DNA from 3 places in the Paenibacillus sp. SAFN-054 genome. Region 1 is predicted to be linked to each of the others. Evidence: riboswitches for the same ligand, from Rfam matches in the RefSeq annotation. Region 1 holds a riboswitch; each other region holds the start of a gene.
What was found. Region 1 has a riboswitch for cyclic di-AMP ahead of ACTHPM_RS27150 (C40 family peptidase). Riboswitches for the same ligand answer to the same signal wherever they lie in the genome.
Positions count from the first base shown of each region.

Region 2: another riboswitch for cyclic di-AMP. It lies ahead of ACTHPM_RS22355 (TrkH family potassium uptake protein); the one in region 1 lies ahead of ACTHPM_RS27150 (C40 family peptidase).
Region 3: another riboswitch for cyclic di-AMP. It lies ahead of ACTHPM_RS14625 (hypothetical protein); the one in region 1 lies ahead of ACTHPM_RS27150 (C40 family peptidase).

Region 1 is NZ_JBQCKS010000012.1:16,352-26,237, forward strand. Features, by position in the region: gene ACTHPM_RS27130 (hypothetical protein) at 59-352, shown strand; gene ACTHPM_RS27135 (4a-hydroxytetrahydrobiopterin dehydratase) at 544-849, shown strand; gene ACTHPM_RS27140 (c-type cytochrome) at 949-1,308, opposite strand; gene ACTHPM_RS27145 (GNAT family N-acetyltransferase) at 1,465-1,956, opposite strand; gene ACTHPM_RS27150 (C40 family peptidase) at 2,199-2,690, opposite strand; cyclic di-AMP (ydaO/yuaA leader) riboswitch at 2,694-2,831, opposite strand; gene ACTHPM_RS27155 (C40 family peptidase) at 3,217-3,681, opposite strand; cyclic di-AMP (ydaO/yuaA leader) riboswitch at 3,687-3,826, opposite strand; gene ACTHPM_RS27160 (hypothetical protein) at 4,122-4,955, opposite strand; gene ACTHPM_RS27165 (M1 family metallopeptidase) at 4,967-6,955, opposite strand; gene ACTHPM_RS27170 (YwhD family protein) at 7,145-7,654, shown strand; gene ACTHPM_RS27175 (DNA-3-methyladenine glycosylase) at 7,749-8,399, opposite strand; partial or broken gene ACTHPM_RS27180 (endonuclease/exonuclease/phosphatase family protein) at 8,419-9,467, opposite strand; gene ACTHPM_RS27185 (transglycosylase domain-containing protein) at 9,632-9,886, opposite strand, start outside.
Region 2 is NZ_JBQCKS010000005.1:243,761-253,646, reverse strand. Features, by position in the region: gene uvrC (excinuclease ABC subunit UvrC) at 1-87, shown strand, start outside; gene ACTHPM_RS22360 (CPBP family intramembrane glutamic endopeptidase) at 114-1,796, opposite strand; cyclic di-AMP (ydaO/yuaA leader) riboswitch at 2,058-2,197, shown strand; gene ACTHPM_RS22355 (TrkH family potassium uptake protein) at 2,266-3,606, shown strand; gene ACTHPM_RS22350 (potassium channel family protein) at 3,667-4,335, shown strand; gene ACTHPM_RS22345 (cation:proton antiporter) at 4,355-5,599, shown strand; gene ACTHPM_RS22340 (LysR family transcriptional regulator) at 5,733-6,644, opposite strand; gene ACTHPM_RS22335 (succinate dehydrogenase cytochrome b558 subunit) at 6,882-7,550, shown strand; gene sdhA (succinate dehydrogenase flavoprotein subunit) at 7,566-9,311, shown strand; gene sdhB (succinate dehydrogenase iron-sulfur subunit) at 9,327-9,886, shown strand, end outside.
Region 3 is NZ_JBQCKS010000002.1:689,168-699,053, forward strand. Features, by position in the region: gene ACTHPM_RS14580 (hypothetical protein) at 1-481, opposite strand, end outside; gene ACTHPM_RS14585 (thiol-disulfide oxidoreductase DCC family protein) at 748-1,173, opposite strand; gene ACTHPM_RS14590 (hypothetical protein) at 1,321-1,605, opposite strand; gene ACTHPM_RS14595 (organic hydroperoxide resistance protein) at 1,823-2,242, opposite strand; gene ACTHPM_RS14600 (Nramp family divalent metal transporter) at 2,443-3,792, shown strand; gene kdpC (potassium-transporting ATPase subunit KdpC) at 3,878-4,486, opposite strand; gene kdpB (potassium-transporting ATPase subunit KdpB) at 4,552-6,582, opposite strand; gene kdpA (potassium-transporting ATPase subunit KdpA) at 6,652-8,331, opposite strand; gene kdpF (K(+)-transporting ATPase subunit F) at 8,369-8,446, opposite strand; gene ACTHPM_RS14625 (hypothetical protein) at 8,588-8,980, opposite strand; cyclic di-AMP (ydaO/yuaA leader) riboswitch at 9,112-9,289, opposite strand; cyclic di-AMP (ydaO/yuaA leader) riboswitch at 9,397-9,610, opposite strand.

The DNA.
Region 1 (9,886 bases):
ATTCAGCGGGACCCTGAATTGCACAGGGGGATACGTAACGAGGGCGGAGGGAATAGCCATGGGTGTAAAGCATGGGCGCGAATACGATGAAATCCTGAAAGAGCTGACGAGCGCGGTAGGGGAAATCCCCGACAGCTACTTGTTCTTTGAAATGGAAGGCAGCGAATGGCAGCTGCTGAGTCCCGAAGAGAAGCGGGAGGTACATGAGGCGCTGGCCGAGGATCTTTTTTACGGATTGGGTACAGAGCCCGTGATTGAAGTGGGCAGCGGCGTCGTCATGTATGACAAGGAGCATCACCGGATCAATCTGCTCATCGGGGACGAGGAACTGACTGTAGTTCCACTGATCTAGTCCATGGGCCGAATGGATTTTTGAATGCCTGGCGTGTTAAGATATAACAAGTGTTTGGCCCTGTGGAAGGCCATATTCATAAATATTCAATGACCGGAATACAATGGGAAAAGTTAATGGAAAGCAAGGTAAAGACGCATCCTTTTGGCCGAGGCCATCAGGGTGTTTGGTTTCAGGGAGGAACTTAAACAATGGTTTATACGCAGGAAGAAGTCGAGGCACATTTAGCGAAGCTGGAAGGCTGGGAGCTCGAAGAGGGCCGCTGGATCGTGCGCAAATTCATTTTTTCCAATTTCATGAAAGGGATTTCGTTTGTCGACGAGGTTGCGACGATATCGGAGGCCTTTGATCATCACCCCTTTATTTCCATCGATTACAAAAACGTGACGCTGCGTTTGACTTCCTGGGATGAAGGCGGCATTACCGCCCTGGACATCAAGGAGGCCCACCAGTTTAACGAGCTTTTCGAAAAAATGCGCTCAGGCGAGAAACGTTAGCATTTCATGCCCATGCGGGTACAGCAAAAAACACGCTTCGGCCCTTGACCTCTAGGTCAAGGATTCGAAGCGTGTTTTTCTATCCCATGCGGGAAAAGATTACTTTTTGGCTGCAAGCCACTGGGCTACGTTGGCAATTTCCTCACTCTTCAGCTTGTCTTTGAATGAAGGCATGCCGCCTTTACCTTTAGTAACAATTGTATAGATTTCTTCTGCGGAAAGCTGGGAACCGATTTTTTGCAGGTTAGGCCCTACACCGCCCTGCAATTGGTCACCGTGGCAGCTAAGGCAGCCTTGGGCTTTGACGGTTGCTTCAGCCGATGCAGCGTCCATCGTTACCTCAGGCATGGATGGTTTTTCTTCTTCAGCTACTTGCTCTTTGCCAGGCAGTGTAAACATGAGCACAATGGCAAATACGCATGCGATTGCTACGACACCGCTCATGATCCATTTTTGCATCCGTTTTCGTCCTTTCTATGTAAACTGCAGTTCTTCATTTCTTCATTATAACGGAACAAGCCGGTACATCAAATAGTTTGTGACAAAAAAGCAAACGAAAGCGGGGCATAGCCTTGAAATATACACAATTTTGTACCATTTATCATTGACGATCGGTTATTCTTCCTCATATACCATGCAGTGAAAGCATCCGATCCCTTCAGGGGTCTGCCTTTCATACGTATCGGTAATCATAAAACCAGCCTTCAGGTAGGCCCGAATGGCCCGCTGATTCCAGTCCTGGACTTCCAGATCCACGGGCAAACCGGGATAGCGCTGCTTGGCCGCATGCACGATGGCATGTATAAAGCTTTTACCCAGCCCCTGACCGCATAAATCAGGCCGCATACCGATTCCCAGGCGGATGACGTTAACCATCGGAAAAAGCTGCGCAAAGCCACACAGGGTGCCCTCAGCATTCAGAACCGAAACATACTGCTGTTTGCGTACCTCGGGGTCGCCCAGCTCGATTCCGAGCGCCTCCATCTGAGGCCAAGGCAGCCAGCCGTAAATCGCATCGTAAGGGGGCTCATACGACCAGGAGCAGCACGTTTCAGCCTGCTCGCGGCTCATGGGAACAACGGTGAAAAAACGTTTGGAATCATTCATGGCGTATCCCCTTTCCTTGAGAGACAGCGCTAAACCATAGGATTTGAAACTTTTTGCGAAACTATTCCTTCCTTAAGGCTTTAGGGTGTTTATTTGGCGGAAGGAAGGGTAAACAAATAATGTGGGCAGCATATGGTAATGATATACAGCCTCAGATGCCCACAAAAAAACCCGCCTTTTGAGATTTCGGCAAAAATCTCAAAGTACGGGTGGTCGTACAAACCGTTCAAGACAGTCAGGCATTACTGCACGTCATCATTGTCTTCGGAATCAACGGCGGCGGACTTGTAGGTATCCGTGCTCATGACTCGTTTGGCGCCAACGTAGCGGTTGACGTAGTAGCTGTCGCTAAGCGAACTGACAATAACACCACGGGAAGTCGAGGCATGCGCAAACTTTCCGTCGCCGACATAGATTCCGACATGGGAAACGCCGGAGCCGGAAGTATTGAAGAATACCAGGTCTCCTGCTCTCAGATTACTGCGGGATACAGCGGAACCCATGCTGAATTGGGAGCCCGATTGGTGCGGCAGGTTGATCCCCAAATGCTTGAAAACGTACATCGTGAATCCGGAACAGTCAAATCCGCTCGTTGTCGTTCCTGCGGTTTTGTACTTGGTGCCGATGACATCATCGATCACTTTGTCCATTTTGGAGTCCGCGAAAGCGCTTCCGGCTCCAACGGTAAATACGATGGCAAAACTCATGACTGCTGCTGCTAGCTTCTTTTTCAAACAAAATACCCCTTCCGGTGCCTGCGAGGTTAGCTTAAGGATTCGGTAGAAGGTCCCCTATGATCCCTCTGTTGCAAGATCAATTCACCCATCATGGTTCCCCCGCTTCCCTAGTGTGAGGAAATTCGGCATAGATTCTCTACACTATATACATCAGGAAACGTTCTATTCATAAACGGTCCAGCAAAGATTACAAAGTTGTTACTAACTCACTGGGACTATTGTAGCAAAGGAATTTGCGTTTGGCAATTGTTTCTATCAATAAAGGCTATAAATAATCAACTTTTTTTAAAAATAAGGCATTTTTTAGAGCATTTTATAGGAAAAAATGTTTATTTGTTGGCGGGGTGGGTAAATGAGGCGTAAGAAGGAGCACGAATTGAAGGCTCCTAAAATTTTTTTGCGAAAAGTTGTTACCTTTTAGGCATTTCAACCGTCTAATAAGTAACAAGAAACCCGCAAGAGGGATTTCGGCAAAAATCCCCGGTGCGGGCCTTAAGTTAAGATATGTGTATGGGAGAGAGTATTAGTTATAAACGGCAGCTTTGTATTTAGCCGTACTCATGACTCGTTTGGCGCCAATGTAGCGGTTGGCGAAGTAGCTGTTGCTAAGCTTGCTGATCGTAACACCCTTGGAAGAGGATGAATGAGCAAAATTTCCGTTTCCGACGTAGATCCCGACATGGGAAACGCCTGCGCCAGTCGTATTGAAGAATACCAGATCTCCGGCTCTCAAGTTGCTTTTGGAGACCGCAGTGCCTGTTTTATACTGTGCGCTGGATTGGCGAGGAATGGAAACACCCAGCTTTTGGAATACATAACGCGTAAATCCGGAGCAATCGAACCCGTTCGTCGTGGTTCCGCCGGTTTTGTAAGAAACACCAATCGTTTTGTGGACAACGTTATTCAATGAGGAATCGGCGAATACGCTGGTTCCCATCGAGAACATAAGCGTTAATCCGAGCGCAGCGGCTGCAAACTTCTTTTTCAAAAAAATAAACCCCTTCCGAGTGCCTGCGAGGTTAGCTTAAGGATTCGGTAGAAGGTAGTCCCCTATGATCCCTCTGTTACGAGATCAATTCACCCAAAGTGGTTCCCCCGCTTCCCGGTGCCAAGGAATTCGGCCTTGATCAGGCACCTGAAACGTGAATGACGGCATGGTATCAATTGGAATGTGTCGTTTAAAATTTCGTTTACAGTACAGTGGAATAGTTACAGCAAAAATTACAAAGTTGTTACTAAGTTCGTACTCGGATTATTGTATCAGACGATTCGCGCTTTGGCAAATACTTAAGGCACTTTTAAACGAACAAAACCCCTGCCCTTTACATGCGAAAGGGAGGGGTTTTTCTTCTATCAGGGGATTGAAGTGATGACAAAAAATTAACCAATCCAATGCTGCTGGCTGTTTAACCACAAAAAATAATTTTTTTATTTTTCCGCATCCTTATGAGCCAGCCGATACCACAGATCAAATTTGGTCGAAATGCCCCATAGCCTCATGATGCAGCTGACCAGATGATAGCCCTGCTGGAGAATCAGCGCGAAGATGCCGGCCCAGAAGAGGGAGATGCCCGTAAAAAGACTGAATATAAGCAAGCTCGCCATCCCCAAAGTGAGGGAAATTCCCACCAGAGGCAGCGCACCGCGCAGGCATTGCCATAAGGGTGCCAGGAAGCCGGTGCCGCCGGTCTTGCCGAACTGCATGAAGAGGATGAGCTGATGGATCATATAGCTGTACAGAAGCCAGGCAGCCGCGTACGGAAGGACCTGAAGTGCAAGAGATGGCAGCTGGACGCCGCTAAGAAGGATCTTATACAGCTTGGGCAAGATCCAATACGCGGGTGCCGCGATGCATATCCATTCCGCCAGGTGGAAGAGAAAGACGACCTTCCCGTGACGTCTCATGCCCTTGAAGAAATGCAGCCCGATATCTCCTTCGCGCTCCTTGTGCAATCCGTGATAGATGCCAGCATGGATGAAGGGTGTCAGCAGCATGCGCAGCGCGAACATCGAAAGCAGGATCCAGAAGTACGTATGGACGGTTCCGCTCGTGGAAAGACTCGTCTTGCCTTCGATGTAGAACAGCAGCTGGCTGAGCTCGTTCGGCGGGGGATCGGGATAACGCATCAGCAGCGGCGTCACTGCCGAATGGACCAGGCGGTACAGGAAATATCCCCAGATCAGCTGGTACAAAAAGAGAATGATGACGATATAAAATTGATTTTTAAGACTTTTCCAGCCATTTGCAATATGGGATTTCACCGCTTCTCACCTCACCAGGACAGACTTCCAAGCAGAGTCTCAATCAGCTTGGTGATGCCAAGATTCCAGCGGACCAGCACCTCGCGGTCCATATCCGCCTTTAAATAGTTATTGATATGCTTGTTCTCAATCACAATCGAGTATTTCGGGTCGACCATGGCCCAAGCCAAAGGTGCGCTGTAGCTCAGCTTGAACGCCGTGCGGTCGCCTGTCCCGTTCCAAACCTTGCTTAGCGTATGTCCGTCGGTAAAGGTAAACAGCACGGGCACTTCAGGGTAGTCTCCGCCCTTTTTGGAGATCTGAACGGTGGATTCATACATGGGCTTCCCTCCGTCGGCTGCTTTTTTGCGCACGGAGATGGTGTCGACGGCAAAATCCGCCATTTGGCTGCCGTAGACATACTGATCGAAGAAGGGCTGCCATGACTTGCGGGTGACCTGCTCGGCCACTTTTTGAAAATCGGTCGTTGTTGGATGCTTAAACCGATACTTTTTGGCGTACGTACTCATGATTTTGTTCATCGTTTGCGAACCGACCTGCTGTTCCATGCCCTTTAGCAGCAGCTTGGCGCGGTAATAAACATTGAGGGCGTACTGATCCTGCGAGCCGTATTTCCAAGCCTCCTGCGTTAGCGTCATCGGCGAGGAAATGATCGAGGCCTGGATCGGAAGGTTCGGGATAACTCCATATTCCTGCTCCATGAGCTTATCTTCTGCGTATGAGGTAAAGCCCTCGTCCAGCCAAGCCTCCTCAAATTCATTGCTGGCCAGCATGCCATAAAAATACTGATGACCGATCTCGTGAATGACGGTCCGCTCGAGGTCGTAGCCGGGCGAATCGTCCTTCGCTCCGAATGCCGTAACCAGTGTCGGATACTCCATGCCCCCGGCGCCGTTGCCTGATTCAGGCGGGACGACAATGGACAAGGTAGAGTAAGGATACGTGCCATACCACTTGCTGAAGTACTTCAGAGCGGCTTTGGCAGCGAAGAAGTATCTTTCCTTCAGGTCTTTATGGGCCGGATCGAGATACAGCTTGATCCGTACGCCAGGCACCTCGGCTGAGGAGAAGGGCTCCTCGGCGAAGACGAAGTTCGGGGATGCGGACCAGGCAAAGTCATGCACATCATCCGCATAAAACTGATAGACTTTTTCGTGATTGCGGATCTGGGACGACTGCATGATTCCGGTGCCTGCGACGATGTAGTTCTCAGGCACATGAATGCGGACGCTGTAAATGCCGAAGTCCGCGTAAAACTCGGAATTCCCGTGGTACTGATGCAAATTCCAGCCCTCGGTCTGGCGGCCCCTTACACCGGCAGGCTCATAGACACTGATTTTGGGAAACCACTGCCCGGCCATGACAAAATCATCGGCAGTACCCATCCGAGCGAATATTTTGGGGAGCTTGACCTCAAACTGGATGCTGAGCGTGATGCTTTCCCCGCCCTTAACGGGTTTGGGAAGGCGCACTTTGGCGAGGGTCTTGTCCTTGGCATTGCCGTCGTCGGGCTGGACATACTGAATACGGTGCATGAGCGACAGGCCTTCAGAGGTTTTGATATCGGTAATCGCGATGGAGCCGAAGCCGTCCGCAGGCATCGCGTCATTCCGGAGCTTGCCCCCGGATTCCTTCATAAAGGTAGAGTCCATGGATGAGAAAGCGTTGGGATACAGGTGAAAGTAGAGCTCGTTCACCGTTTTTTTGCCGGGATGCGTCCATGTCAGCGTCTGGGTTCCCTTTAGGGTGCGATTGTCAGGATCGAGCGTGGTATCAATGTGATACTCCACGATCCGATTGCTGAGAATTTCGGCTGTCGGCTGCTGAACCGGTTCCTTTTGGACAATCGGAGCGGATACCTTGGGAGGCTTGGCCCGATTCGGAGCATAGGAAGCCTGCGATTCCGGACCATCCCTGAAGAGAAGCCACCCTGTCCCTGCAAGCAGGAGACAAAGGACGAAGATGGATGAAAAGACGATTTTGGCGCGTGCTGGAGCCATATACGAATACCTCCCGTTGACAAGCATCTACAGCATGTATATGTTGGCTTTCCAGCGATTATTAGTTAAAATAAAATTAAGTCGCTTCATAAATTGAACTTCGTTCACTATATATCAATCAAGAAATGCCTATCCGGCCTAGAGCAGGCGAGAGGATAGACGTTTTTCGAATAGGAGGAACTCGAGCTAATGGAGAACAAGGAGCCAATCGGCAAAAAGCAAATTGCACTGAACATCGTCAGCAGCAAGAGCAAACATAAGATGGGCTTTGGCGCAGGCTCAATCGATCTGAACAACATTTCGCCCGTTATTATCGACCGCGGCGTAGCAACGATCGATATCGGCGCCATGCATGCCAAGAGCAAGCCGGAACGCCGGATTCGCTTTTCCACGAACCGGGAGGATGTACCGAACGGCCGGCAGGTATGGATCGTGTGGGTAGCCGTGGACCGGGATGCCGAAGGCCAATTTTACGGCGGAGCGACGGCCAGCGAAATGTGGATTGACGAGGAGGAGCGCCGGGGCTGGAAAATTCTCGCCGAGCATGTGAACCGGATGGATGCGGCATTGAAGCGCAAATTCATGCTGGATGAGCTTGGAGCCGAGGAGAAGAAGCTGCTGAAGGATCTGCTCGTATCCCATAACGAGGAATGGTGGGAGAAATCGCCTGAAGAACTGAAACAGGCACTGGAAGCATAAGGATTTCGATTTCGATACAATAAAGGACCTGGCCCATGCTTGTTGATCGCAACAAGCATGGGCCAGGTCCTTTTTATGAAGGAAAGGAGAAGTGTTACATCGTCTTCCATGGAATCGGGTGCTTATCTTTTACGGATACATAGGGGTTCCCTTCGATATAGAAGCGCCACGGCTTGGATACGTAATCGCCCGCATAATCGATATTGATCCGCGGACACTGGACAATCGGCAGATCCTGAACGGGATCGCCGGATTCCAGCCGAAGGGGACCTGCAGCCTGATCCAGTCTGCATCCATTCAGACTACGATCAATGCGCAGCGCGCGGCATAGCTTGCCGGGGCCGTTGCTTAAATTCGCAGCCTTGCCGGAGAAAAGCCCGCGGTTTCGGCGCATCAGCTCCTCATCCTGCTCGCTGACAGGCTGGACCGCGCGGATCAGAACCGCTTGGGGATCATCAAGGTCTCCCACCACCACGTTCAGGCAGGAGTACATGCCGTAAATCAGATACACATAAGCGATGCCGCCGGCAGCAAACATGACCTCGGTCCTGGCCGTGCGCCGATTGCCGAAGGCGTGGCTGCCCTGGTCTTCGGCACCGCCGTAGCTCTCCGTCTCAATGATGCGGCAGCGGATATCGCCGTCTTCGGTGGAGCGTACCAGCGTCTGACCCAGCAGAAGCGGAGCGGCTTCCCTGGCTGTCAGCGACAGCAGCGATGAAGGAATCAACTTGTCGGTTTCGCGCATTCCAGGGGCCTCCTTCCTTTCATTTCAATTTAAACTCGGCCGTAACCGGATTATGGTCGCTGTGCTCATGCTTCAAGTCATGCCCTGTGACCTTTATAATCTCGACGTTCGGGGAGACCAGAAATCCGTCAATGACGGCCCGGAAGTTCACGCCTTCCCGATAAGCGACGTCGACGGTGCGAACGGATGGCGTGTCTTTATCGACAGCCCACTGAAAGCCTTCCGGCTTGAAGCTGTCCGGGAAAGGCTGGAGCCATTCGGGCCATTCCTGCGTGGCCGCAAACGCTTTGGGATCCGTGCCGGGCAGCGAGTGGTTCCAGTCGCCGCCGATAATGAGATAGTTCCCCTTATTGCTTTCCTTCTTTATATAATCACCCAAAAATTGCAGCTGCTGCCGCCCTTGTCGAAGGCCGACAAATGAAGGTTCACAAGGACAAGCTCCTTGCCGTTGTCCACAGGTATTCGATTTTCGATCAAAGCGCGGTCGACATCAAACAGCTGCCGCGGCCACTTCTCCTTCCCTGGCAGGTCATATCGCGCTGCGCTGGTACTCTTAAAGCCGGAAAGGGTAACCATGCCGCTGTGGGCATATCCCATGGGATGAAGTACGGGCACCGGAACCCAAGGAACCTTGTAATTGTCTGCATAGGAGAAGCTGTAGTCCGGCAGTGCGCTTCTCAGCTCCTCGATCTCGTTGATGCGATAGCTGCGCGAAGCCTTTACGTCCGCCTCTTGGATAAAATAGAAATCCGAATGATTGCTGCTTAGAAAAGAAGTGATAGCCTGCAAATTGGCAAGTGTTTGTTTCTTGCTGCTCGAACGCGATGCCGTGCCGCCGTCCATGAAGAAATCCTCATCTTTGCCAAGCCCCGCATAACCGATATTAAACGTCGTCAGCGTGAAAGGGGTTCCCTGTTGAAGAACCTTTGCCTGATTGCCTGAGATGGCAACCGGTTCAGTCGCATCCGGCTTATAGTCGGTCACGGTGACGTACAGCAAAAAGCCCAAGAAAAGCAGTACGGCGGCAAGTACGATGCTCCCCAGGGTCCATAGTGTCTTTTTGGCCATTTCTAGCGTCTCCTTTATGGTTGGAGTGATTGCCTTTATGATCCGTCTCCTGATGTGCAACCCTAATGTATCATGGGTGATTAGCGAGGTCCAGACATTAAAAAGGGCCTTTCCCTTGCCGTTTTTATACGGCGGGAAGGCCCCCACTGCGGGTATTCACCCGGTTATTCCGTCAGCCAGCGCTTAAAGTCGCTCCACCACGAATGCTCTTCGGGATTGCCTTTGGTCGAAACCGGTTTTTTATCCTCACCGCCGTGCTGGGCGCAATACTCCGTAGGCTCCGTGCCGGCGACGAATACTTCAAGCTTCTTATCCGGACAATCGGCGGTTGCCAATTTGCCCGTCGCTTCATCCACATATACCGTAACGACCCCGCTTGGGATGGCAAAAATTTTCGGGGGTACATTCTCCAGCGCCTT
Region 2 (9,886 bases), on a different contig from region 1:
GCCAGCATCGATGATTTCCGGCCTCTTTCGATAGGGGATAAACTGGCGAAGCAGATTATAGCAGCCCTGCAGGATGAGGAGTCATGAACATGACTCCTTTTTCTTTTGCGCTTTTATTCTGTCAGGATCGGACGCGTTCCTGATGAGCCTTTATTTTTGTTCACGAGATAAACGATGTAAGCGACCACAGCCGGCATAATGATCGTGACGATGCCTGCGAGAATGTCAGGAACGTCGCCGAGGGCGAACAGGCTGAAGCTCATGAGCACGCTGTCGAACACGACGTGGCTGAACATGGCCGCAATATAACCGTGCTTCAGGAATATAAAACTGAAGATCAGCCCGATAACGGTCAGCTCGATCGGCCGCGTCATAACCGGGTAGATCGGGTACAGCGTATGTCCGAACGCCCATATCAAGGTAGGGATGAGGCAGGCCACAAACGTATTGCGGACGAGTTTTTTGAGCATCGGAATCCCGAATAAACGGTATACCGCCTCTTCGGAAATGCCTGCCATCCAAGCCATGATCGGCAGAAGCCAAGGATACAGCATGTTGTACGGCGACTGCGTGGCATCGGTAGTGGACCAGCTGTGAATCGTTTTATCGAGCACGATGTAGATGACGGATTGCACACCCATCAGAATGAACGCCCACAGGAAGCCTGTAAACATGCTGTGAAGCACGTAAGGGCCGTATCCCGGCTCTTTGGCACGGGCCCAGGCATTCACGCCGGATTTGCGCCAAAGCCCGTCACCGCCAACCAGGGAGAAATACAGGAGCGCAGCCATGACGAGATTGAAGAACGTCTGGACGATCATGCCGATGGTAAGACCAAACCCGGTAAGTCCCTCCGCTTGAAGCGCAGGCAGCATGTTATAAGTACTGAACGTGGCTACTGCAAAATAAAAAACGCTCAGAAAGATGCCTCTTTTAAAGGAGGTGTGATGCCGTGTCAATGCGCTGTAGACGATGGCGAGCACGCCGAGGGCAAACGTGAGCAGCCCGTAGCCCACGATGGTAAGCCACTTGGCTTTGGTTGTTTCCTTATCGACATAAGCTGCATGGCCTTCAGGAATGGAGAAGGTCGGCTGGAAGGAATGAATGGCATTGTCTTCGAATGCAAACCTGAGCTGCAGGTTCGAGCTGCCGATGGCTTGGCTTGGATCTGTGTATACGAGTCCTGCTCCGCCGTCCCCGGCAGCTGCCTCCAGTTTGGCCGGATCGAGGCCGGCCTGCTTGATCCACGGATCGGCGAGCTGCTTTTTATCCTGAAGGGTTAAGTCTCCCTCGACGATGCGCAGCTTGTTGTCCCGTTTTTCCTTATTGGGCTCGGCCATCGCTGCAGAGTACCGGGAATATTGCGGCGTCAACGAGAATGCGATGGGCTTGCCTGACTTCATATGTATGTCGATGTTGGCGTAGCCGCCATCTCCCTGCTCTGTCAGCCGCACGCGGAAGACGTCGTAGGGATAGTTTTTTTCGTATGTTTTGTTGTATTGGTCCAGCAGCTTTTCTCTCGATAAATAACCATAAAGGTCGGAGCTGGACTGGTAAGTAACTAGCGCCTCGTCTCCCTTGTCAATCTGGAGATGAAGCGAATCCTGCGCGAATGCCGCGGCGGCTTTTTGCGCCTGCTCCTTGCTGATCACCTTCGCATCTTGCTGCTCGAGCGTGTCCGAAGCGGTGGAAGGCAGGATCTGGAACAGGACGAACAGAACAAGACCAATGACCGCGAACACGCCCAGCCGCTTGTAATTCGCCTTGAGCTGGAGTGGTTGTCCGACGGGATTCATGAGATGCCCCCTTTTTTAATAGTGAAATGATTGGTTATATACATAGTATAAACGTAAACATAGCATACGATGTCCCAGGAATGCCAGTTTTCGCGGAAAGAGTCATGAAAATACGATGAAAACGAAGAAAAGAAGTTGTAAACTCAAGAGAATGGCAGACTTTTATGAGAATTGTGATGCAATCAGGCTGTATTCCGAGTTTTTCATACGAATTATGGCTTTGTGATGTAAAACAATAAGGATTATAATTTTGATGCAATTGAATAACACGCGCCGAATTTCAGTTTGAAAACGGGGGAACCATTATTTAGGGGTGAATTTCGCTTGAATAGGAGCGAATAGGGCAACCTGTGCATGCCCGAATCCGTCAGCTAACCTCGTAGGCGTTATGCAGCAGGAGCCCAAACCGAAAGGCATTGGATTTCCGATGCTTTTTTTCTTTTGACTTTTTTCGTAAGAGGTGGATATGTTGACAGCTAAATTCAAATGGTTTCGATTGGCGCCCCCGCAAATACTTGTTTTGGGGTTCGCCGCTATTATCCTGATCGGGGCCATACTTCTCACCCTGCCGATATCCAACACGACGGGCAAGCCGCTTCGGTTTATCGATGCCTTGTTCACCGCGACGTCGGCGACATGCGTTACGGGTTTGGTTGTCAAAGATACAGGTACTTTTTTCAGCACCTTCGGACAAGTTGTGATCATGCTGCTTATCCAGGTGGGGGGACTCGGTTTCATGACCATGGCAACCCTGTTCTCGCTCGTTCTGAAACGCAGGATCTCGCTGCGCGACCGCCTGATTCTGCAGGAAGCCATGAACCAGAATACAATGGAAGGCATCGTGCGTCTGATCCGCAAGGTTCTGCTGTTCTCGCTCCTTATCGAAGGCTGCGGCGCCATTCTGTTCGCGGTTCGCTGGTCCTTCGACATGCCGGTGGGACGGGCCATCTACTTCGGTATATTTCATGGCGTATCCATGTTCAACAACGCGGGCTTCGACCTGTTCGGCCATTTCAATTCCTTGACCGGGTATGTGTACGATCCGCTCGTGAACTTTGTCGTGATGTTTCTGATTGTATCTGGCGGCATTGGCTTTATCGTCTTGTCGGATTTGGTGGAATATCGCAAGAACCGGAGGCTGTCCCTGCATTCCAAGATCGTGCTGTCCATGACGGCGGCGCTGATCCTGATCGGGGCTCTCGTTATTTTTGTGTTCGAGTTCACCAATCCCAAAACGCTCGGCTCCTTGAATTGGGGCGGCAAAGTGCTCGCATCCTTCTTCCAGTCGGTGACGCCGCGTACGGCAGGCGCTAATACGATTGATCTGGCAGGCATGCGGCAGGCATCCCAATTCTTCATGGTCATACTCATGTTCATCGGCGCTTCGCCGGGATCGACCGGCGGCGGTATCAAAACGACGACCTTTACAATCATGGTGGGCGCAGTAATCGCCATGATCCGGGGCCGCGACGATATCGTGCTCTTCCGTTACCGTCTTGCACAGGAACGCATTTTTAAGGCGCTGACGATTACGTTCCTGGCTTTGTTTTTGGTGGTCGGCGTCGCGATGGTGCTTTCAACGACGGAAGACAGCAACTTTCTGACGATTTTGTATGAAACGACTTCGGCCTTCGGCACGGTCGGCTTAACGCTCGGCCTGACGCCGCATTTGTCGCTGGTAGGGAAGATTCTTATCAGTCTGACGATGTTTGCCGGACGTCTCGGTCCGCTGACGCTGGCCTATGCGCTGGGTCCGAAGAAAGGCAAGGAATTGTATCGCCATCCCGAAGGGAAAATTATTATCGGGTAGATGCCGGATTAAGTATAGAGAGACAAGAAATTTGATTATATAAGGAGTATCGGGAGAGAGATGAAAACACAGCAGTTTGTCGTGATCGGTCTGGGACGTTTCGGTTCCAGTCTTGCACTGGAGCTGATCGATCTGGGGTATGAGGTGCTAGGCATCGACAAAAATGAAGAGGTCGTCAGCAATATGAGCGAATACCTGACCCATGCGGTCGTGGCGGACGCCACGGACGAGGAAGTATTAAAGTCGCTGGGGATACGGAATTTCGACTGCGGCATCGTGGCCATCGGGGACGATATCCAGATGAGCATTCTCGCGGCGATTTTGCTGAAGGATCTTGGCGTGCGAACGGTTGTCGCCAAAGCGATCTCGATCCTGCACGGGCGCGCGCTCGGCAAGCTGGGCGTGGACCGGGTCATTTTTCCGGAACGGGACATGGGAATCCGCGTGGCGCATCAGCTGGTAACGCCGAACCTGCTTGATTATATCGAGCTGTCCAAGGAGTACAGCATCGTCGAAATGACGGTGCCGAAAGCGCTGGATGGCAAAACGTTAAGCGAGATCAATACCCGGGCCAAATTCGGCTGCAGCATCGTCGCGCTGCATCGTGAAGGAAAGATCATTGTTGCTCCAACCGCGATGGACCAGCTTCATGTAGGGGATATCATGGTCATTATTGGCTCCAATTCGAATATCGACCGCTTCGAGAGCGAAGCCGTGAACGTAAAATAGAGCAGGAAGTGACAAAGCCATGGAGTCCTCGACGACTGAAATTATCCATCATATTTTAATTTTGCTGTTATTCATCATTACCGTCGGGATGCTGGCCGGAAGGCTGGCGTCCTGGCTCCGTTTGCCCGACGTGGCCGTATTCATCATCGCCGGCATGGTGCTTGGAAGAGGCCTGCATCTGATCAATGCCTCCAGCAGCTCGCTGATCAATCAGCTGATCCTGACCGTGGGGTCGGCGCTGATTCTGTTTGACGGAGGCCGCAACTTACGGCTCAGCGGACTGAAAAAAGTGTGGATCAGCCTTTCGCTGCTTAGTGTTCCCGGCGTCATTATCACGACTGGCGTCGTAGGCCTCGCCGTGCATTATTTGTTCGGGCTGGACTGGATCTTCTCCTTTCTGGCGGCTGCGGTCATTGCTTCGACCGACCCCGCTTCGATCATTCCGGTCTTTAAGCAGGTCAAGATTAAGGAGCGGGTGAGGGAAACGGTGGAGAGCGAGTCCGCCTTCAATGACGCAACGGGCTCGATTCTGACCTTTGCGCTGCTCGCGGCGGTGACAGGCGGCGAGTCTTTGCATGTCGGAAATATGGCATGGGACTTTGTCAAAACAGCCGTCGGCGGCATTCTCGTCGGAGCGGTCGTCTCGACAATCCTGACCTATCTCGTTGCGCATTTCCGCCTTGGCGTGCTGAAGGATTACACGACGATCGCCATGATTGTCGTTGCACTTTCTTCCTATTTAATAGGAGACTTGCTTCATGTGAGTGGCTTTATGGCGACGTTCGTGGCCGGTCTGATCTGGGGCAATGCCGATACGATGGGACTTTCCATGGATGACAAGCTGGAGGAAACGGGAAGCTTTGCGGATAATACCAGCGTGATGATGCGGATGCTGATTTTTATTTTGCTGGGAAGCCAGGTCGATTTCAAGGTGCTTGGCGAATACTTCTGGCAGAGCCTGATCGCGGTGCTCGTCCTGATGTTTGTTGCCCGGCCGCTGACGATTCTGCTGTGCGCCTTGCCGGACCGCAAGGTGAAGTGGTCCTGGCGCGAGCTGCTGTTCATGATGTGGGTACGCGAAACCGGCGTCATTCCGGCGGCGTTGTCCGGCTTGATTGTGGGGATGGGCGTCCAGCATGCCAGCGCGATTTCGGCAATCACGTTCATGGCGATCATGCTGACGATTCTGCTGCAGGCCAGCACCACGGGGCTTGCTGCACGCAAGCTGGGGCTTGAGATTAAGCCCGGGACGGAAGGGCCTTAAGACGGCAGGCTGAATCATTCGGAAGTTTGGTTGAAGCGAAGCTTTCTTGGGTACAAACATAAGCTGCTCTTCAGGCGCACGAAATATGGCGGAGAAGGGCAGCTTTTTGTGTAAACAGCCCTGACTCTAAGATTCAGAGTCCGGTGGATTGTACATACTGGCCGAAGATAGACTTGGTTTCTTCGATCCAGCGTTTGGCACCGGCGCTTAATCCTCCGTTCTCGGAATAGATCAGCGAAGTGGTACGCCTCGTTTCTTTGAGCGCCGGAATATGAATACTCACCAAATCGTTGTCTTCCAGGAGCTGACGGCGCAGATACGATTTGGGAAGCAGGGCAGCTGCCTTACAGGCAGGCAGGAGCCGTACGATGGCTTCGAACGAATCCATCTCCATGCGGATGTCCGGTACGACGCCAGCGCGATGAAAGAGCTCATCCGTTAGTTTGCGGTACCAGGTTCCCGTTGAAAAAATAATCATGGGGAGGCCGTGAAGCTCATCCATGCCCACCTCGGCCTGCTCAGTAAGCGGATGATTTTTGTGGAGGATGAGCTCCAGGTGATCGTCAAACAAGGCCGTACACCGCAGGCCGGGTTCTTCGATGGAGGAGGCGACAATGCCCGCATCCAGCTTTTTGTCCCGCACGGCAGATACGATCTCATGCGTCTTCCCTGTGATGAGCTTGAGCTCGGCCGTCGGATGCTTCTCCATAAAAGCGGTGACGAGCGGCGGCAGCGTCGTTTGCAGGGTGGTCAGACTGGCTCCGAGCGTGACGGAAATTTGCTCGTCTCCTTTATATTTGGCGATCAACTGTATGAATTTCGCCTGCTGCTGCCGCTGCTCCAAAGCGAAGTTATACGCGGTCTGTCCGAATGCGGTAAGCTCCAGTCTTTTGCCGCGGCGATTGAAAAGACTGACGCCGAGCTCGTCCTCCAGTTTGGAGATTTTGCGGGACAGCGCAGGCTGAGACAGATTGAGCAGCTTGGAAGCCTTATTCAGGCTGGACTGCTCGACGATGGTGGCGAAAACGTCCAGATCCTCGAACATGCGAAAATCACCTCCTTTGATGTATTATGAAATAGTTCACAGCGAGTTTGTACGCCTTATGTTATATATGCATCTAGATTATAACGATTAATAATTATATTGCAATTCCATTATAAGAAAAAAAAGAGTAACATGAAATGTGCCACAAGTTGTTCACACTTTAAAAGAGAATAGCTGTGAAATGTCGAAAAATGAATTTTGAAAACGTTGTAAAGTGAGAAAGGGGCACGTCAATCTATGAATGGTTATTCTTCCAGAAAGCTGCATTCGCTTCTTGGAGTCATTCCGCTCGGCTTGTTTTTCATTGAGCATGCGCTGACGAATTTCGGTGCATTCGAGGGAGGTCCGGGGCGTTTCAACGCAGGTGTGAAGCTGCTGAACGACCTTCCGCTTGTCATCGTGCTGGAGTGGGTGCTGATTTATCTTCCGCTGCTCTACCACGGCGTTTTCGGTTTGTATATTGCCTATCAGGCCAAGCCGAATAACGGGCGCTTCCAGTATTCCCGCAACTGGCGCTACTTGTTCCAGCGGATTACAGGCGTCATTACCTTTGTGTACATCGTCTGGCACTTGTATGAAACCCGTATTCAGGTTGCGCTCGGGAACGTGACCCATGAGGAGCTGGGCAGCGTGATGCACGACATCATGACGCAGCCGGGGCTGTTCATTCTGTACCTCATCGGCGTCGTATCCGCATCGTTCCACTTCGCCAATGGTCTGTGGTCTTTCCTGGTCAGCTGGGGCATCACGGTCGGACCGCGCGCGCAGCGCGTATCTTCGTATGTCTGCATGACGCTGTTCGTAGTCGTTGCACTGCTGTTCGTGCTGTCCATGGTAGCTTTCCGCAGAGCGGAATTCCAGGAAGCAGCCGTATTGCTTGATACTGTAAAGTCAGTTTTTAGTTAAGGAGAGTGATCGTGAATGGCAACAAATAATGTAATTATCGTGGGCGGCGGTCTGGCGGGCCTGATGGCTACCATCAAATCGGCGGAAGCCGGCGTCCATGTTCACTTGTTCTCGTTGGTTCCTGTCAAAAGATCTCACTCCGTTTGCGCGCAGGGCGGTATTAACGGAGCCGTAAACACCAAAGGTGAAGGCGATTCACCATGGATCCACTTTGACGACACCGTATATGGCGGTGACTTCCTGGCCAATCAGCCTCCGGTCAAAGCGATGTGCGAAGCCGCTCCCGGCATCATTCACCTGATGGACCGCATGGGCGTAATGTTCAACCGGACGCCGGAAGGCTTGCTTGATTTCCGCCGTTTCGGCGGTACTAAGCATCACCGCACGGCGTATGCGGGCGCTACGACAGGCCAGCAGCTGCTGTACGCTCTTGATGAGCAGGTACGCCGTCACGAAGCGGAAGGCCTCGTAACGAAGCATGAGCACTGGGAGTTCCTGTCCGCAGTTCTCGATGATGACGGCGTATGCCGCGGCATTTGCGCGCAGGATCTACGCACGATGGAAATTCATACGTTTGCTGCGGATGCGGTTATTCTTGCGACCGGCGGCCCCGGCATCGTATTCGGCAGAACGACCAACTCGGTCATCAACACAGGTACAGCAGCAAGTGCCGTATACCAGCAGGGCGTGCATTATGCGAACGGCGAGTTCATTCAGATTCACCCGACGGCCATCCCTGGGGATGACAAGCTGCGCCTGATGTCCGAATCCGCGCGCGGCGAAGGCGGACGGATCTGGACGTACAAAGACGGCAAGCCTTGGTACTTCCTTGAAGAGAAATACCCGGCTTATGGCAACCTCGTTCCGCGGGATATCGCGACACGCGAAATTTATGACGTGTGCGTAAACCAGGGACTTGGCGTCAACGGGGAGAATACGGTTTATCTCGATTTATCGCATAAGGATCCGAAAGAGCTGGACGTGAAGCTTGGCGGCATCATCGAAATCTATGAGAAATTTGTCGGCGACGATCCTCGCAAAATCCCGATGAAAATTTACCCTGCCGTGCATTACTCCATGGGCGGCATGTGGGTTGATTACAACCAAATGACGAACATTCCCGGGCTGTTCGCAGCTGGCGAATGCGACTATCAATACCACGGCGCGAACCGTTTGGGCGCAAACTCGCTCGTATCTGCGATCTATGGCGGTATGGTAGCCGGACCGAAAGCTGTCGAGTATATCAAGGGACTGAAGAAGTCGGCTGCGGACGTATCGTCGAGCGTATTCGAGAGATACAAAAAGCTGCAGGATGACAAATACGAAAGCATCCTCAAAATGGATGGCAACGAGAACGCATACGGCATCCATAAAGAGCTTGGCGAAATGATGAATAACAATATGACGGTTGTTCGCTACAATGACAAGCTGGAGCAGACCATTGGCAAGATCAAGGACATGAAGCAGCGCTACAAGAACATCAACATCAACGATAAATCGCGCTGGAACAATCCGGGTGCTTCCTTTACGCGCCAGCTGTGGAACATGCTCGAGCTTGCCGAAGCCATGACCCTCGGAGCGCTGCTGCGCAACGAGAGCCGCGGTGCGCATTACAAGCCTGAATTCCCGGATCGCAACGACGAAGAATTCCTGAAAACCACCAAAGCGACTTGGACGCCGGATGGTCCGGAAATTTCTTATGAACCGGTTGACGTTTCGCTGATCCCTCCGCGGATCCGCGATTATTCCAAAGAGAAGTAAGAAGGGGGATTTGACATGGCGGAACAAACTGCATCTACCAAAACAGTGAAGTTTATCATTACCCGTCAGGACAGCCCGGACGCTGCAGCGTATGTCGAGGAGTTCGAGCTTCCTTATCGCCCGGGAATGAACGTAATCAGCGCGCTGATGGAAATTCAGCGTAATCCACGCAATACCAAAGGCGAAACCGTAGCGCCGGTATGCTGGGAATCCAACTGTCTCGAGGAGGTATGCGGTGCCTGCTCCATGGTCATCAACGGCAAGCCTCGCCAGGCCTGCGCCGCGCTGATCGATAAATTGGAACAGCCGATCCGCGTACAGCCGATGAGAACATTCCCTGTGGTCCGTGACCTTATCATCGACCGCAGCCGGATGTTTAACGCTCTCAAACGTGTTAAAGCATGGGTTCCGATCGATGGCACGTACGACCTCGGTCCTGGACCACGGATGCCTGAGAAGAAGCGCCAGTGGGCATATGAGCTGTCCAAGTGCATGACCTGCGGCGTATGCCTCGAGGCTTGTCCGAACGTGAATGACAGAACCGACTTTATCGGTCCGGCAGCGATTTCCCAGGT
Region 3 (9,886 bases), on a different contig from region 1:
AGACGGCGCTGCTGTTCAGCAACTCCAGATTGAGATAAAACACGGAAAGCCCCATTCCCCCGAGCTGCTTGGCCATATTGACCGCTGCAATCGTTTTTCCGCTTCCTCCAACCCCGGAAACAAAGCCTATGGTGACGGCTCCCGTCCCTTCGTATGCGTGCGCAGGCGTACGTATAACGCCATTATGGCAGGCTTGCAGCATGGCATCGATCAGGGAAGGCAGCGGCTGGTATTTCGCGATTTCATCCTTTCCAACATCCCTGGTCCCAAGCCGCCTCCAAGCGCATGCTCCTTCCTTCGCTCCCCCAAGCCAGGGCTCCAGCAGCTCGGCATCCCCCACGACCAGATCCAGCCGTTCTTCTCCGTTCATATATTCCAGAAAAGAATCCGTCCTTGTAAAACCGATGATCCGCAGCGAGCTGCCGCGATCACTCACATGCACATAATGATGAAGCGCCTCCAGATACTGCGGTTCTTTCACAGCAAGAACTACCTTATATGCTACCGTCAGGCCCACTCCCTCCTTTTCACAGCATAAAAAAACACCGTCTCGCAGCCGCGCTTAGCGGCTGAAGAAACGGTGCTTCCGTTATCAGCTTGATAAATGGAACTAAACATACCTTAGTTCCTTTTTATGGGATTGATCTCAATTAGGAATTTATCATATCCTCGGATGAAAAACAATACAAAAAGTGTAAAATATCTACATTTTAAATCCAAGGTCTCAAGACGGCCATCGGAAGCCCTTTACAAAAACCGCTTTCGCAGTTCCGGCGTCGGAAGCAAGCACTGTTCGTCTTTACCGAACCAACGGTATCGGTTACGGGCGACATATCTATACATCGTGTCCCGCAGCGGCCGCGGTAAGATAACAAAGATATACAGGAGCGGCCAGGGCATTCTCATTTGGCGGAAAATTCGCAGTACCGCGGCCGAACGAACATAGTATTGTCCATCCTCGATAAGGACCACCGTGTCCACCTCATCCGGGGGCAGGCCGCCCTTTTTCAGCAGCTCGGCGCCAATATCGGATTGCAGCGAAGCGAACCGGAATTTGGCATGCGGGTCCCGTTCGATAATAAAGCGCGTAAGTCCCTGGCATAAATGGCATACTCCGTCTATAAGTACGATCCTCTCGATGCTCCCCGTCTCCGGCCCGTGTTGATCCTTCATCCTTAGGCACCTCCTGGACTTAAGTATCGTACGCAACCCTTAATATATCAAGCTATATAGGGATTAACCCGCATCCCTGCCAAAAAATCAAGACAAAAAGAAAAAAGCCCGGGTAGCTTCCCGCGCCTGTATCTTTGGTTCGGCAGATTACTTGGCAGCAGCCAGCGCCTTGTCGATCCATTGGTTTTCTTCGATTTGCTGAGTCAGCTCGCCTTTGTAACTCTCGATGCATTTGCAGATGAAATCTTTGCGGCACACAGGACAAGGCGTTTTTTGCAATCGGCTGATGTTTGTCATTTTCCATTCCGGAAAACGGCTATAGAACACGCGGCACACGGTTCCGTCAGCCAGATTGAGAATAAATTCATACAATCCGCTTTGCTCGTTGCTGCTGGCTTCCTTCATGTTCGCAATCACTGGTCTGTAAGACATATCATCACCCGTTTATATAAATTTCTTGCCTTGAACACTAATCAAGTATCAAGTACCTAGACATATTAAAGAATTTTAAACTTCATGTCAATAAAAGGTTACGTCAAATCGCCTGCCGCTATGCAGTTTATGTCCAATTATGGCCAAAAAACCGGCCGGAGGCTACGCCAACCGGTACCGGTTTTTCAAACATAACTTTCGGCCGCTTACGCACCCGTTATACAACATTCAGCTCCACGTCGATATTGCCGCGCGTCGCTTTGGAATAGGGGCAGAATTCATGCGCCTTCTTGGCAAGATCCTCCGCTTGGGAGCGCTCGATTCCCGGCATTTTGATGTCCATGCGGACAGCCAGGCGGAATCCTCCATCGCTCTCGTCCTTGCCAATCATTACATTCGAATGAATCTCCACGTCCTGGAGCTTCACGCCTTCTTTACGGGCCACATTGGCAAGCGCGCTTTCATAGCAGGCACCGTAGCCTGCCGCGAAAAGCTGCTCGGGGTTGGTGCCGCTGCCGCCGGAGCCTCCCAGCTCTTTGGGCATGCTGAGATCATGCTTCAGGACTCCGTCGGATGATGCGATCGAACCTTCACGTCCGCCACGAACTGTCGCTGTAGCTGTGTATAGTGCTTCCATCTTCACCGTCTCCTTTTTCCTGAAAATAACCTACTCCTTTCATTAAAGCAGTACGCCCCATTTGAAACCTGAGCGGCTTTTCATTCATATAAATTGTATAACCGCATAAAAGTTTCCCTAGACAAACATATTTGAGTGAGTACAATGAATAGTAACCTGTTTAATATATAAGAATAATCGCAATCAAGGGTGTGATATAGATGAAAGATACCGGAATGGTCGACTCCAAGAAATCGAAAACGTGGACCAAGCCAGAGGAACGGTCCTCGCTGTCAGAACTTAACCACTCCATGAGGGTTCCCCTTAAGGGGTCTACCTTTCGCAAATTTCTAGCTTTTGTGGGCCCCGGCTACCTTGTCGCTGTCGGCTACATGGACCCGGGCAACTGGGCGACGGATATTGCGGGCGGCTCCCAATTTGGATATTCGCTGCTGGCCGTCATCCTGCTGTCCAACCTGATGGCCGTGCTGCTTCAGTCGCTGGCCAGCAAGCTCGGCATCGTCACAGGCCATGATCTCGCCCAAGCCTGCCGCAGCCAATACAGCAGACCGGTTACCATCGGCCTCTGGCTCCTATGCGAGCTCGCAATAGCCGCCTGCGACCTGGCGGAGGTGATCGGATCGGCCATCGCGCTCAAGCTCCTTTTCGGCATACCGCTGCTCTACGGCGTGCTGATTACCGCAGTGGACGTCCTGCTGATCCTGCTTCTGCAGCATAAGGGATTCCGGGCGATCGAAACACTGGTCATCGTGCTTGTGCTGACCATTGGCGCGTGTTTCGGCGTCGATCTGTGGCTGGCGAAGCCGGATGCAGCCAGCGTCTTTGCCGGATTCATTCCGACCGCCGACCTGATCACCGACCATCAAAAATTGTACATCGCCATCGCGATACTGGGCGCGACGGTCATGCCGCATAATCTGTATTTGCATTCTTCTATCGTACAGACCCGGCAGTACGAAAATACGGACCAAGGCAAACGGCAGGCCATTCGCTTCTCCGCCTGGGATTCCACAATTGCCCTGACAGTGGCGCTGTTCATTAACGCGGCGATCCTGATCGTCTCTGCAGCGACATTCCACAAAGCGGGGATGACGGAGGTCGCCGACATCAGCGATGCATATCACCTGCTGACCCCGCTGGTGGGAACGACGCTCGCAAGCATTTTATTTGCCGTTGCCCTGCTTGCTTCCGGCCAAAACTCGACGCTGACAGGTACCCTGGCAGGCCAGATCGTCATGGAGGGGTTTCTCGATATCAAGCTCCCCCAATGGCTCCGCCGGCTGATCACGAGACTGATTGCCATCATTCCCGCCGTCATCGTGACGATCATCTCCGGCGAGAAGGGAACGGAGGAGCTGCTGATTCTCAGCCAGGTCATTCTGTCGCTCCAGCTTCCGTTCGCGGTCATTCCGCTCGTCAAATTTACCGGAGACAAGAAGATCATGGGCAAATTCGTCAACAGAACGTGGGTGAAAATCCTCGCCTGGAGCGTTTCCGCCATTATCGTCGTGCTGAATCTCTTTCTTATTTATCAGACCTTTATGGGCTGATCCTTAGGATCATATGCAAAAGTCCGCATGGATCGTCGGAAGACGCCATGCGGACTTTTTTAATATGATGCGCTTAATAACTGTGCTATTTGCTTCCCAGCTCCTGCAGAGCCAGGTTCAGCTTGAGCACGTTGACCCGCTCCTCGCCGAATACGCCAAGCTCCCTGCCTTCCGTGTGTTTCTCCACCAGCTGCTTTAGCTGCTCCTCCGGAATGCCACGCAGCCCGCTGATCCGCGGAATCTGAACCGACGCGGAAGCCGGCGTAATATGCGGATCCAGGCCGGAACCGGAATTGGTGATCAGGTCGATCGGCACTTCACTGACAGGAACCTTAGGATTCTCCTTCTCCCACTGCGTGATCGAGTCCTTCACCCGCTGCAGCAGCTCCGGATTGGACGGGGCATAGTTTTTGGAACCCGAGCCGGCGCCGTCGTTGTCGATGCTGGAGATCCGCCCTTGGAAAAAGGATGGATCCGCAAAGGTTTGACCGATCAGCTCCGAGCCGACCGTACGGCCCTCGCCGTCCTTGACCATGCTGCCATTCGCCTGGTGCGGGAAAATCAGCTGCGCCAGCCCGGTGCTGGCCAGCGGATAGGCGATGCCGCAAATCACGATGAACAATAAGCTGGAGCGCAGTGCCATGAGCCAAATGGAGCCATGCGACACTTCTTCGAATTTCGCCGTTGTCTTCATTGTATATCATCCTTTTTCATAAGCTTGTGATGGGAACTTGCCCATTCTCTCTATAAGTTAACGCCTTAAATCCACAGATGTACGACAAGGTCAATCAGCTTGATGCCCGCGAACGGCGCGATCACACCGCCGAGCCCGAAGAGCATCAGGTTCCGGCTTAAGAGGCGCGCCGAGCTCATCGGCTTATATTTGACGCCTTTCATGGCCAGCGGGATGAGCAGCGGAATAATGACCGCATTGAAGATCAAGGCGCTCAGGATGGCCGACAGCGGCGATCCGAGATGCATGATGTTCAGCGCATCCATTTGCGGGATGGCTACCATGAACATCGCCGGGATGATGGCGAAATATTTGGCCACGTCATTCGCGATGCTGAAGGTGGTCAGCGCTCCGCGCGTCATCAGCAGCTGTTTGCCGATCGCCACGACTTCAATGATTTTGGACGGATCGGAGTCCAGGTCGACCATGTTCGCCGCTTCCTTGGCGGCTACCGTGCCGCTGTTCATCGCGATCCCGACATCCGCCTGGGCCAGGGCCGGCGCGTCGTTCGTGCCGTCCCCGGTCATGGCGACGAGCTTGCCTTCCGCCTGCTCGCGCCGGATGACGGCGATTTTGTCCTCCGGCTTGCTCTCGGCAATATACTCATCCACGCCGGCCTCCCGGGCGATCGTGGCAGCGGTCAGCGGGTTATCCCCGGTACACATGATCGTCTTGATCCCCATCTGCCGCAGCTGCTCGAAGCGTTCCTTCATCCCCGGCTTCACGGTATCCTTCAGATGGATCAGCCCGTAAATTCGGCTGTCCACGACGACGGCCAGCGGCGTGCCGCCTTCGGATGCGATGGCGTCGGACTTCGCCGACAGGTCGGACGGAATGCTGCCTCCTTGCGACTGAACCCACTGCCGGACCGCATCGACCGCGCCTTTGCGGACATGGCGCCCATCCTGCAGATCGATGCCGCTCATCCGCGTCTCCGCCCTGAATTCGATAAATTCGCCGCCTGCGGCAAGCGTTTCATCATAATGCATCGTTTGCTTTTTCATCAGCTCCAGCACGGAGCGTCCCTCCGGCGTTTCATCCTTAAGCGAGCTTATCGCGGCCCAATAAGCCGTTTCGGCCAAGGATGCGTTCCCGGTAGGAATGAATTGGCTTGCCATCCGGTTACCATAGGTGATGGTGCCGGTTTTATCCAGAATCATCGTATTGATGTCGCCGGAGGCTTCCACTGCTTTACCGGACATCGCCAGCACATTGAACTGGGTTACGCGGTCCATCCCGGCAATCCCGATGGCGGAGAGCAGTCCGCCGATGGTCGTCGGGATCAGGCAGACCAGCAGTGAAATCAATACCGGGATGTCCAGTGATACGCCCAGATGCTTGGCAATCGGCGCCAGCGTCACGACGACGATCAAGAAAATGAGCGTCAGCGTCGTCAGCAGCGTGTTCAGCGCAATTTCGTTCGGCGTTTTTTGGCGCGACGCGCCTTCGACGAGCGAAATCATCCGGTCGATGAACGACTCACCGGGGTCGCTCGTAATGACGACCTTGATCTGGTCGCTGACCACCCGGGTGCCGCCGGTCACGGAGCTGAAATCGCCGCCCGCTTCCTTAATTACCGGTGCCGACTCGCCGGTGATGGCCGATTCGTCGACGGAAGCGAGACCTTCGATGACTTCGCCGTCTCCCGGAATCATTTCACCTTGCGATACGACGACCATATCGCCTTTGCGCAGCTCGGTCGAATTGACGACCTTGATTTCGGAACCGACTATTTTGTTTGCCGTCGTTTCCTTTTTGCTCTTCTTCAGGGAATCGGCCTGCGCCTTGCCCCGCCCTTCGGCGAGCGCCTCCGCGAAATTCGCGAACAGGACCGTAAAGAGCAGGATCAGAAACACGGTCAGGTTAAAACCAAGACGCCCGCTTGTATTGAAATAGGCCGGAAACAGGACCATTAACAGCACGACCAGGGTGCCCACTTCCACCACAAACATGACCGGATTTTTCATCATGACAACCGGGTTCAGTTTGATAAAGCTATCTTTCATGGCATGCTTGATGATGCTGCCTGTCAGCATGCTCTTGCGTTGTCCGCTCATGACTCTCTCCACCTCATTTATTCTAGGAATTGAAGCCATTCCTTAATTTCAGCATTGTTGGGCAATCCGCTATCGCAGTGTCAGATATTCCGCTATCGGACCTAACACCAGCACCGGCAGGAAGGTCAATGCCCCGATCAGGAGCACGGTACCGACCAGAATGCCTGCGAACAGCTTCGTATCCGTATGGAAGGTGCCGATCGATTCAGGTACTGTTCTTTTCCGGGACAAGGAGCCTGCCACGGCCAGAAGAGCAATAATCGAGACATACCGTCCGAGCAGCATGACAAGCCCTGTACTGACGTTCCAGAACACCGTATTATCGCCCAATCCTTCGAAGCCGGAGCCGTTGTTCGCCGCGGAAGACGTATACTCGTACAAGGATTGGCTCAGCCCGTGATACAGCGGATTGGACAAGCCGTCCGTTCCCAGATGGGTCATGAACGAAATGGCCGTCGGTGCCAATATGATGAGCGGATGCGCAAGGATCGCGATGGCGATCAGCTTCATTTCCCGGCTCTCGATTTTGCGGCCCAGAAACTCCGGTGTCCGTCCGACCATGAGGCCGCATATAAAGACGCCCAGAATCGCATACATCATCATGTTGACGAAACCAACGCCCTTGCCGCCGAACACGACGTTCAGCATCATTTCGGCCAGCGGGGCCAGCCCGCCAAGCGGCGTCAGCGTATCATGCATGTTGTTGACCGAACCGGTCGTCGCCGCGGTGGTCACCGCCGTAAAGAGCGAGGACTGCGCTACGCCAAACCGGACCTCCTTGCCCTCCATGCTGCCTTGCGCGCTGTTGATGCCCAGCTCGTTAATCAGCGGGTTGCCGCTCTTTTCCGAGAAATAGGCCAGGCACAGGAACGCAATGAACAGCGTCATCATGGCCGTAAAGATGATCCAGCCCTGCTTGCGGTTCTTCGCAAAGCGCCCAAAGGTATAAGGCAGCGCCGCCGAAATCGTCCACATGCTCAAAATTTCGATCACGTTCGTCAGCGGACGCGGATTCTCAAAGGGATGCGCCGAGTTCGCTCCGAAGAATCCGCCGCCGTTCGTTCCCAAATGCTTAATGGACTCCAGCGAGGCCACCGGCCCCATGGAAATATGCTGCACGGCTCCGCCGAGCGTATTGACCGTTACAGTAGGATCCAGCGTTTGCGGGACCTGCAGCGCCACCAGCACCAAAGTCACGATCAGGGCAAGCGGCAGAAAGAGACGGGTATGCGCTTTGACGAAGTCTTCGAAAAAGTTCCCCAGGCCGCCCCCTCTGCGGGTAATCCCGCGCATAAAAGCAATCGCAATGACAAGGCCCGATGCTGCGGACGTAAACATCATCATCGTAATGACAATCATCTGTCCAAAATAAGACATGCCGCTCTCGCCGCTGTAATGCTGAAGATTCGTGTTCGTCATGAAGCTGATGACGGTATTAAAGGAAAGGCTTGCTTCCATATTCCCCGTTTGATTCGGGTTGACCGGCAGCCCTCCCATCAGTCTTAGAACGATATAGCTGACCGCCACGAGCACGATGTTGGTCGCAATCATGCTGAGCGCATACTTTTTCCAATTCATGCCTGAGCGGTTTTTCAGGCCGATGATACTGTAGAACAGCTTCTCCACGGGCCCGAAAATCTTGTCCGTACGGTTCGCCTCGTTGGAGAACACATGATATATATAGCTGCCTACCGGCTTGACCAGCAGAAGCAGTACAGCAATAACAATACAAATCTGCAGGATATCCAAAATTGCTTCCTCCTCATAAAAAGCGGTTATTCATGCTTTAAAACCGTTCCGGATGGATCAGGGCATAGACCAAATAGACAAATACGAGCAGCGCCAGGACCATAACCACGATCATTTGTCTTCCCCTCCCCCATCCACGACATGGCCGCACCACATCAGGAACAGCAGAAAGACGCCGAATACTCCTGCGAGTGTCAATATCATCAGAAAGTCCATCATGCTACAATTCTCCCCTTTTACATTCCCGATTGAGCTATTATTTCAGCAAGAACCCGACCTCGCCGTTCAAGGTATGGATGATGTGATTCGCTCCGAGCCCCCGATAAATTCCCGGCGAATTGTCCGCACGTGTAATGACGTAGATGGGACGTGACGTCCAGGGTCTGCAGATTTGCAGGTACCGGCAGGTCAGATTGAGGCTGTTCTCAAAAATAAAAATCCGGCCGACCCGCTGCCCGGGAACGACCCACTCATCCGTATGGTTCGTATGAATCCGAATGATGTGCGTCGCCCCAAGCTTCCTCAGATCGCGTTCTTCCTTCAAACTATTGGTGAGCACGGCAAAAGGCCGTTTAAGATAGATCAAAAGCTTAATAAATTTGCGGCCGGCCTCATTTGGCGCGGTTACGATGATGAGTTCCTCATCCACGACTTTGCGTTCCTCCTTCTGGCAGCTTCATCCGAGCCTGCAAATAAAAACGGCCGCAGGGAAAGAGGACCTTTCCCGCGGCCGATCAATTCATGACGAAAGAAAGCCATGAAAATATGCTCACGACAAATGCTGCCTCTCCCTATACGCTTACGAGGTTAGCTGACGGATTAGGGCGTGAGAGTCGCCCTTCCCTCATTGTCCCTTCTTGGGACAGAGGAATTCACCCCGGCTTCGTATGCCCGTAAAGCCATACGATGCGTTGGTTCCCCCGCTTCCGGCCCGGCCGGAATTAAGCGTTAAAGACATTCACATGTAATTTGGTTTGCTGCTTCCAAAGCTATTTTTGGCAATAAAAAACCACAGAGGTCAATTGATCCCCTGTGGTCGACGGATATCGATCACAAGTTTCATCATTCCTCTCTCAAACAACGCTTACGAGGTTAGCTGACGGATTCGAGCGGTGAGAGTCGCTCTACCCGTGTTTCGGATCCATGGCATCCGATTGTCACGGGATTCACCCCTGCGGCATCACCTGCTTCCGACTCTCACACCGGATAACTGGGATACGCGCGATTGGTTCCCCCGATTTCCGCCCTTTCGCGGGCAGAAACTCAGCGATTCAAAAATGGAAACGTCTTGAATTACGATTTGAATCATACACCCGCTTGCAAATCATGTAAAGGTACCGCGAAAACCCTTAGCGTTTAAAATGTAATCATTTTCGCTAAGGTTATCGCTTACAAAAGTTTATATCTCCTCCAAACTCACGGATACTCCCTATTTCACCGGTTCTTGCAAAAGCTGCTTTAGCCTTCGTTCCTCCATTCAGCCCATAAGCATCGTTTTTTTATAAACCGGCGTGAGAGGATGCAAATGCGAGATAACCGAAGATAAACAACCATC